2 regions of the Erwinia tracheiphila genome follow, and region 1 is predicted to be linked to the other one. Evidence: riboswitches for the same ligand, from Rfam matches in the RefSeq annotation. Region 1 holds a riboswitch; the other holds the start of a gene.
What was found. A riboswitch is a leader RNA that binds a small molecule or an ion and turns the genes downstream of it on or off. The one in region 1 is predicted to bind thiamine pyrophosphate.
Positions count from the first base shown of each region.

Region 2: linked by a shared signal. The riboswitch ahead of thiC (phosphomethylpyrimidine synthase ThiC) and the one ahead of thiB (thiamine ABC transporter substrate binding subunit) in region 1 are both predicted to bind thiamine pyrophosphate.

Region 1 covers NZ_CP089932.1:4,041,018-4,045,439, reverse strand. The annotation lists gene thiP (thiamine/thiamine pyrophosphate ABC transporter permease ThiP) at 1-1,305, opposite strand, end outside; gene thiB (thiamine ABC transporter substrate binding subunit) at 1,281-2,267, opposite strand; TPP riboswitch at 2,307-2,405, opposite strand; gene sgrR (HTH-type transcriptional regulator SgrR) at 2,442-4,103, opposite strand; gene LU633_RS21055 (MFS transporter) at 4,365-4,422, shown strand, end outside.
Region 2 covers NZ_CP089932.1:297,970-302,391, forward strand. The annotation lists gene thiC (phosphomethylpyrimidine synthase ThiC) at 1-1,793, opposite strand, end outside; TPP riboswitch at 1,885-1,985, opposite strand; gene LU633_RS01455 (Rsd/AlgQ family anti-sigma factor) at 2,105-2,614, opposite strand; gene nudC (NAD(+) diphosphatase) at 2,700-3,473, shown strand; gene hemE (uroporphyrinogen decarboxylase) at 3,512-4,422, shown strand, end outside.

The DNA of each region.
Region 1 (4,422 bases):
ATAGCGGGCGGCCGTGTCGTACAGGGGATTTTCCAGCACTTTCATCGCATAGGGTACGGCCATCAGCGCATTGGTAAATATCACCATTCCTTCCGTTGAAGGGTGCAGGCCGACGGTATCATTGAACAGCAGAAAAAAGCCGGTCGCTAGCACGATGCCCGGCATGGCGAGGATTAGCAGACCGCTCAGTTCCAGCGTCTGGCCCATCCACCGCCGCTGTTTCAGGCGCAGTTCGCGGCTGGTCCATAGCAGCATCATGGTCAGCACCACCGAGAGCATGCCTGCGCCAAGCGCAACGCGCAGGGAAGTTAATGTTGCCTGCCACAGTGCTGGCTGCCGTAATATGCCGGGCAGGCCCTGGTTGATGCCGTCTGCTGCCACCGCCAGTAGCGGCGGCAGCAGCAAAAGCAGCACGGCGACGACGATCGTCATGTCGGTTATTTTGGCGGCTATGCTGTCTTCGGGATTGCGCCATCCGGTGTCGCTGGCGCTGCCACCGGGGAGCGCCTTATTGAGTCGCTGGCTGAACACCACCAGCCCCAGGCAGCACAGGATTTGCAGCAGTGCCAGCAGCGCGGCGCGGGCGGGGTCGAAATCAAAACTGAGCGACTGGAAAATCGCCAGCTCCAGCGTAGTGGCTTTGGGACCACCGCCGAGTGCCAGTACGGTGGCAAAGCTGGCGAAGCAAAGCATAAAGATCAGTGCGGCGGTGGGCAGGATCTGGCGTCGCAGCCACGGCCATTCCACCAGGCGAAAATGGTGCCAGCCGCGAATGCCAAGCTGGGCTGCCAGCTTGCGTTGTTCATCGGGAATGTGTTCCAGTGCCTGTAATAACAGCCGCGCCGCCAGCGGCAGATTAAAGAATACGTGGGCCAGCAGAATGCCCTGCAGGCCATAGGGGCTGAAGGTGTAATGCACCCCCAGCAGTGAACACAGCGTGGCCAGCCAGCCGCTTCGTCCATAAACGCTGAGAATGCCGAAAATCACCACCAGCACTGGCAGTACCAGCGTCATCGCGCACAGTCGCAGCAGGGTTTCTCTGCCCCAAAAATGACGGCGCCCGAGTGCTCTGGCAAGGGGAATAGCAGGCAGCACGGCCAGCGTGGCAGAGAGCAGCGCCTGAAAGAAGGAAAAACGCAGGACGTGCCACAGGTAGTCATCCTGCCACAGCGTCATAACGTTCGTGACCGGTGCCTGGCACCACAGTGCGCCAAATGCCAGCGCCGCCACGCCAACCAGCAGCGCCGAGGCCACTATGCCTGGCGCTAAGGTGGCTTTACTTAGCGGCTGACGGCGCGTTGCCATGCACTGATCCACTGGCTGCGATGGTTGGCAATGTCCTGCGGGCTGTACTGGAGCGAGGTACCCGGCACGGTCAGGGTATCAAAACCGGCGGGTAGCGGACGTTTTGTTACCGGATACATCCAGTTGCTGGTGGGGATGGTGTCCTGGAAAGCGTTGTCGAGGACAAATTGCATAAATGCCTGGGCAAGCTGCGGCTGCCTGCTGGATTTCAACTGTCCCGCGACCTCAACCTGTAGATAGTGCCCTTCGCTAAAGCTGGCAGCGGCGTACTGGGACTTTTTCTCTTCAATCAGGTGATAAGCGGGAGAGGTGGTATAACTCAGCACCATGTCAGCTTCGCCCTTTAGAAACAGGCCATAGGCCTCGCTCCAGCCTTTGGTGACGGTAACGGTCTTACCGGCCAGTTTCTGCCAGGCCTGAGGCGCGTTATCACCGTAAACTTTTTGCATCCACAACAGCAGTCCAAGGCCTGGCGTACTGGTGCGGGGGTCTTGATAAATGATTTTGAACGGTCTGTCGCTTTCCACCAGCGCTTTCAGGCTCGTTGGTGGATTTTGCAGGCGCGTTTTATCATAGACAAAGGCAAACCAACCGTAATCGTAAGGAACGAAGGTGGTGTTTTTCCAGTCGCCCGGGAGGGTCAGCCTGCTGTTATCGGTATGGCTTTGGGCAAACAATCCCGTTTTTTCTGCCGCATCCAGCAGGTTGTTATCCAGCCCCAGAACCACGTCAGCCTTGCTGTTTTTTCCTTCCAGGCGCAGGCGATTGAGCAGCGCGACACCATCTTCCAGCGCCACGTATTTCAGCTGGCAGTCGCAGCGGGCTTCAAAGGCTTTTTTTATCGCCGGGCCGGGCCCCCAGTCGGCAGAGAATGAATCGTAGGTGTAGACCGTGAGCCGGGGTTTTTCAGCAAAAGCAGGAAGTGAGCACAGAATAAGCAGGGGGAGCACTTTCTTTAACACATTGCGTTCCTTGGAAAAGGGTGAGGACGCATGATCTGAGCGGATAACACTCTCAAATCCCTACGCCGGTATGAGCCGGATCAGGTTCGACGGGTCTTTCTCAGCGCCATTTTCTTCAGCGCACCCCGTTGAGAACGACGCTATTCTAGTGATTTCCCCGCAGCAGGGAAAGCATCATCCTTCAGGCGGTGCAAACCACGCGGATTTAAAGTCGAACCAGCCCAGGGTGTTCATTTTTACGCCGCGCATCGTACGTATGCCTTCCAGTAGTAGCCAGTGATGAAACAGGGGATGCAGCGTGTGAGAGTCAATTATCCGCTTACTCCACTCGGTCAGCGTCAGGTTGTTTTCCCGCCACTTTTGCACGTCGGTTTCCCAGTTGGTTGCCACGCAGTGATGCACCAGCGGGATCTCATACAGCAGCGCAAACAGAGAGAACGCCAGCGGCAGCGTAAAATTGGCGCTGCCCAGCCAGATATCGCTTTCGGCATCGCCACGGTGCCAGGTAGCGTAGTCCACCTGGCGGGTCACCAGCGTGACGCCCCCGGCAGCGAGTAAGGGTTCCAGTGTGTTAGCAATCGCCTGGTACTCGATATGGTCGTCATACCAGGTGAGCGTCAGCGAGGTTAATCCAGCTGGTTTCGTTGAGCGCGTCAGATCCCGCTGGTGATGCCAGCGCGGAAGCAGGCCATAGGCCGGAAACCAGTAACGCTGATAGCCAATATCCGCCTGGTTCAGCAGGGCAACGGGATTGCAAAGGCTGTTCACCCAGCGTCGTACCTGTTCATTACGTCCCCGTTCAGAGCGTTGATCAAACAGCAAGAAGTAGCAGCCTTCTTCCAGCCTGCTCTCTTCTGACTTGTCGCTCAGGCTGTCGCTCTGAAGTCGCACACTGGCGTAAACCAGTTCTTCACTGATTTCCGGTAGCACCCAGATGTTGACTTCATCGATCAGCGCCCGATAGCCGAAATAGTCGTCAAACGCTTCAATGCGCAGCTGACGCTGTTGGTTGCGCACCACCTGATAAGGCCCGGTACCGATCGGCTGACGGGCAAAGTTGGCTATGGACGGCCACTCTTTCGGCAGGATCATGCTGCTAACGCTGCCCAACAGCCAGGGCAGCCAGTGGTCAGGCTGATGCAAATAAATATCCAGGCTCCAGGGAGAAGAGGACGATATCTTATGCAGATTGGCATACAGCGGTTGACTGGTGAGCCGCTCCAGAGTGGCAATCACATCCGCCATTTCCAGTTCGCGCCCATGATGGAAATGAATCGCGGGACGTAAGAAAAAGCGCCAGTGCAGCGGTGTGATTTGTTGCCAGTGATGGGCGATGTCCGCTTCAATTTCCCCATTTTCCTCATTAATGCGGGTCAGCCCGCTGAAGATTTGCCGGGCCAGATGGGTTTCTGATCGCCTGAGCGGGGTGCCCGGCAGCAGGTTGAGCAGCGAGCGATAATAGAGAATACGGAGAATGTGTTTGCCCTGTCGGAAACTGCGCCCGAGGCGTGAAACCAGCATTTGCCGCACCGCATTTTTATCACCGACCAGCTGCACCAGCTGGTCGATACGATCCTGTTCCAGCAGATCTTCTGCGCGCTGTTGTTGCAGCGCCAGTCCGGTATAAAGAAAGTTGAGCTGTGAGCGCTTACTGCGCCCGGCTTCCGCATGCCATTCCAGCCAGCCCTGCTGTTGCATGGCGTTAAGCAGACTGCGCATATGGCGACGTGAACAATTCAGCCTGAGGGCTAAATCATTCAGTGTGGTCTGCTGTGACTGCCCCTCACAGCTCTGCCACAGGCGAATAAACTGCTGTTTCAAACGGGGTGATGACATAAAAGAGGAACTCTCCTGGTAAAGTCGTCTGTTTTTTTTCTCTATATTAGGCGAAGAATAGCCGTCGATGAAAGAGCGGGAGACATTCTGTGAATGGCGCTCCGACATTATTTTTACTTGATCTGAGTATGGTGCGACTTCACCCGCCAGCGTGCTTATGGCCGCTGGCCTTTTTTCATTGGCCCTGTTTTCTTCTGTGCTTCTTGTTTGTTCTGTTTATGCTGTGTACCTTGTCGCGAGCGCCATACCGAAGGATCAGTCATGAAATCGCTTTTATCACGTCGACGTCGAATCAACCCGTTTATGACCGTCTCTTTTA
Region 2 (4,422 bases), 1.2 Mb from region 1:
TCCTGAGTGATCTTCATCGAGCAGAATTTGGGACCACACATGGAGCAGAAATGCGCAACCTTACCGGATTCCTGCGGCAGGGTTTCATCGTGATAGGCTCTCGCCGTGTGGGGATCGAGCGCAAGGTTAAACTGATCTTCCCAGCGGAATTCAAAGCGCGCTTTCGACATGGCGTTATCACGGATCTGCGCGCCCGGATGACCTTTGGCCAGATCGGCAGCATGTGCTGCAATCTTGTAGGTAATAAGTCCTTGTTTAACATCTTTTTTGTTGGGCAGGCCCAGATGCTCTTTCGGCGTCACATAACACAACATGGCACAACCAAACCAGCCGATCATCGCCGCGCCAATGCCCGATGTGAAGTGGTCGTAGCCTGGTGCAATATCGGTGGTCAGTGGGCCAAGGGTGTAAAATGGCGCTTCGTGGCAGTGTTCCAGCTGTTCGGTCATATTGCGGCGGATCATCTGCATGGGTACATGCCCGGGGCCTTCAATCATCACCTGCACATCATATTCCCAGGCAATGTTGGTCAGTTCCCCCAGCGTACGCAGTTCAGCAAACTGAGCTTCATCATTGGCATCCTGAATGGAGCCGGGACGCAGGCCGTCACCCAGCGACAGCGATACGTCATAGGCCGCGCAAATCTCGCAGATTTCACGGAAATGCTGCCAGAGAAAGTTCTCCTGATGATGCGACAGACACCATTTTGCCATAATCGATCCGCCGCGCGAAACGATCCCGGTCAGACGCTTCGCCGTCATGGGTACATAGCGCAGCAGCACACCAGCGTGAATTGTGAAGTAATCCACCCCCTGTTCGGCCTGTTCCAGCAACGTATCGCGGAAAACGCCCCAGCTCAGATTTTCTGCAATGCCGTTGACTTTCTCCAGCGCCTGATAAATTGGCACGGTGCCAATCGGTACGGGGCTGTTACGCAGGATCCATTCGCGGGTTTCATGGATGTTACGCCCGGTGGAAAGGTCCATCACCGTATCCGCTCCCCAGCGGACGGCCCAGACCAGTTTCTCAACTTCTTCTTCAATGGAGGAGCTGACCGTCGAATTGCCAATATTGGCATTGATTTTCACCAGAAAGTTACGGCCAATAATCATCGGCTCCGATTCAGGGTGATTGATATTGGCGGGGATAATGGCGCGTCCGGCAGCCACTTCCTGACGAACAAACTCCGCCGTAATGGTGTCCGGGAACTGGGCACCGAAACTGTTGCCGGGATGCTGTGCCAGCAGTTCCTCGCTAAGGATGCGTGAGCGGCCCATGTTTTCGCGCAGTGCGATAAACTCCATCTCCGGGGTAATCGTCCCCTGGCGTGCGTAATGCAGTTGAGTGACACGACGCCCCGGCGTGGCTCGGCGGGTTTGGGCGCGGTGAGCAAAACGCAATGAGTCCAGCGAGTCATCCGCCAGACGCTGCTGGCTGTAGTTCGAACTAAGGTGTTCAATGGGCTGTGTGTCGTTACGTTCGGCGATCCAGTTTTTCCGCAGGGACGGCAGGCCGCGCTGTACATCGATAGCGGCTGCCGGATCGCCGTAAGGCCCGGCGGTATCATAAACCGGTACCGGCTCGTTTTCTTCAAATTGTGGGTTGCCGCCACTGCCGCCAATCGGCGTTGGACTGAGCTGGATTTCCCGCAGGGGAACCCGGATATCCTCACGGGAACCCGTCAGATAAATTCGTTTTGAACGGGGAAAAGCACTGCCCTGAAGCGATTCAATAAATTGTTGGGCTTCAGCTCGCTGTTCACGGCGGGTGGATTTTTTATCAACGGTAGACATAGCGCATTCCTCAGTAAGGGAAAAATGGCTTGTCTGGAGTTCGGCAGGAGTAAGTGCAGAAAATGATGCCCGTAGGGCGTCAGATCCGTACTGAATCGTTACTCTTGTTCCCTTCGCAGGTACTAACCTGATCAGGTTCCGCGGATCCCGAATAAACGGTCTCAGCCCCTAAGGGCACTCCGACAAGAAGAATTTTGCCACCTCACAGGGCAGCAGAATAAAAGTGGTCGCATACTTGCGACCACATGATTACCCTTTCATCATAAAAGGGCTTTCTGGAAACTACAAGGTTTTTACGAATCCATCGTTTTTCAGGCCGGACGCACCAGGGCAGCATTGTTAGCTGCATCCTCCAGCCGCAGAGCGTTCCTGTCCAGCGCCAGATTAATAAACTTGTCTTCCAGGGAGAAACGCGCTTCCAGCGCCTCTCCTATTTCTGACAGCGCCTGTTGAAATGCCAGATAGTTATCATCATCAATGGCATTTTCAAAATGAGAATCATATACCTGCATAATCTGCTCGGTGTTCGAACGTAGCGAAGGATAAATGATGGCTGCTTTTGCCAGCTGCTCGCTGCCTTCCATCTCTTTAATAAAGCGTTCGTAAATGGTGAAGTGGCCCGTGGAAAGATAATCCACAAGCGTCTGGCAGAAGGTATCCAGCGCGTTTTGATCGAGCGTGGTCAGCGAATCCTTGTTAGGCTTGATGCCAACCATTTGATAATAAGCAACCAGCAACTGCTTACGCGATTGCAGACAAAAGTCCACCAGGTCACTGCATCCGCCAACACGGGCGGTCAGAACGTTTAACTGGTTTAGCATGAGTGACTCCGTAAGTGTTATTTTTGATTGTCTGACTGCAATCCCGTGATACTGAATGCCTGTGAAGCGGAGGATGAGCAAACTTATGCAACGTGAGATCTCAAGCGTAGACGCTGGATGGTGGGTTGTCAGCCATGAACAGAAACTTTGGTTACCGGAGTGCCAGCTTCCGAAGGGGCGCGCCGATGCGTTGGGGCTGGTGGGTAGCCAGGGAATGTTGCTCGGTGAGTGGTTGGGCGAACCGGTTTTTCTGGTTTGCGCCAGCCGTAAAGAGGGAATGGCCTCGCTGCGGCAGTTGCTTGATCAGGATGTTGGTCTGTTCCAGCTTGTCGGGCGGGGCGTGCAGCTGGCTGAATTTTATCGGTCGCATCAGTGGTGTGGCTACTGCGGGCATAAAATGCGTCACAGCAGAACCGAATGGGCCTGCCTGTGCAACCACTGCCGTCAACGTTACTACCCGCAAATTGCTCCCTGTATTATTGTTGCTATTCGTCGTGACGACAGGATCCTGCTGGCGCAGCATACTCGCCATCGTAACGGTATTTATACGGTACTGGCCGGTTTTGTTGAGGTGGGGGAAACGCTAGAGCAAGCCGTGGCGCGTGAAGTGATGGAAGAAAGCGGCATTACGGTAAAGAATCTGCGTTATGTGTCGTCACAGCCGTGGCCTTTCCCTCAGTCGTTGATGATGGCGTTTATGGCCGATTATCACTGTGGTGAGATTGTCATCGATCCAAAAGAACTGCTGGATGCGGGCTGGTATCGCTTTGATGCGCTGCCGTTCCTGCCGCCGCCAGGCACTGTCGCACGGCGCCTGATTGAAGACACCGTTGCGCTTTGCCGCGCTGCGGAACAATGAATGTTATACTGCGCGACTGCAAACAGAGAGCCATAAACATGACTGAACTGAAAAATGATCGTTATCTGCGCGCACTGTTGCGCCAACCGGTAGATGCCACCCCCGTGTGGATGATGAGGCAGGCCGGGCGCTATTTGCCGGAGTACAAAGCCACCCGCGCCCAGGCCGGGGATTTTATGTCATTGTGCAAAAACGCAGAACTGGCTTGTGAGGTTACGCTGCAGCCGCTGCGCCGTTATCCGCTTGATGCGGCAATCCTTTTCTCCGATATTTTGACGATCCCTGATGCGATGGGATTAGGCCTCTGGTTTGAGGCTGGTGAAGGCCCACGTTTTTCATCTCCGGTGACCTGCCGGGCGGATGTGGAAAAGCTGCCCGTGCCGGACCCGGAACAGGAGCTGGGCTATGTGATGAATGCCGTGCGCACTATCCGCAAAAATTTACAGGGTCAGGTGCCATTGATTGGTTTCTCCGGCAGTCCGTGGACGCTGGCAACCTATATGGTGGAGGGTAGCAGCAGCAAAGCTTTTACCAAACTGAAAAAGATGATGTATGCGGAACCAGAAACGCTGCATCTGATGCTTGATAAGCTGGCGGACAGCGTCACGCTTTATCTCAATGCGCAAATCCGCGCCGGTGCTCAGTCGGTGATGATTTTTGACACCTGGGGTGGCGTGTTGACCGGTCGTGATTATTTACAGTTTTCGCTGCACTACATGCACAAAATTGTTGACGGGCTGCTGCATGAAAATGAAGGCAGTCGGGTGCCGGTCACGCTTTTCACCAAAGGTGGAGGCCAGTGGCTTGAGGCGATGGCAGAGACTGGCTGTGATGCGTTAGGACTGGATTGGACCACCGACATCGCCGATGCACGGCACCGTGTCGGTCACAAGGTAGCGTTGCAGGGAAATATGGATCCATCCATGCTGTACGCGCAGCCCGAACGTAT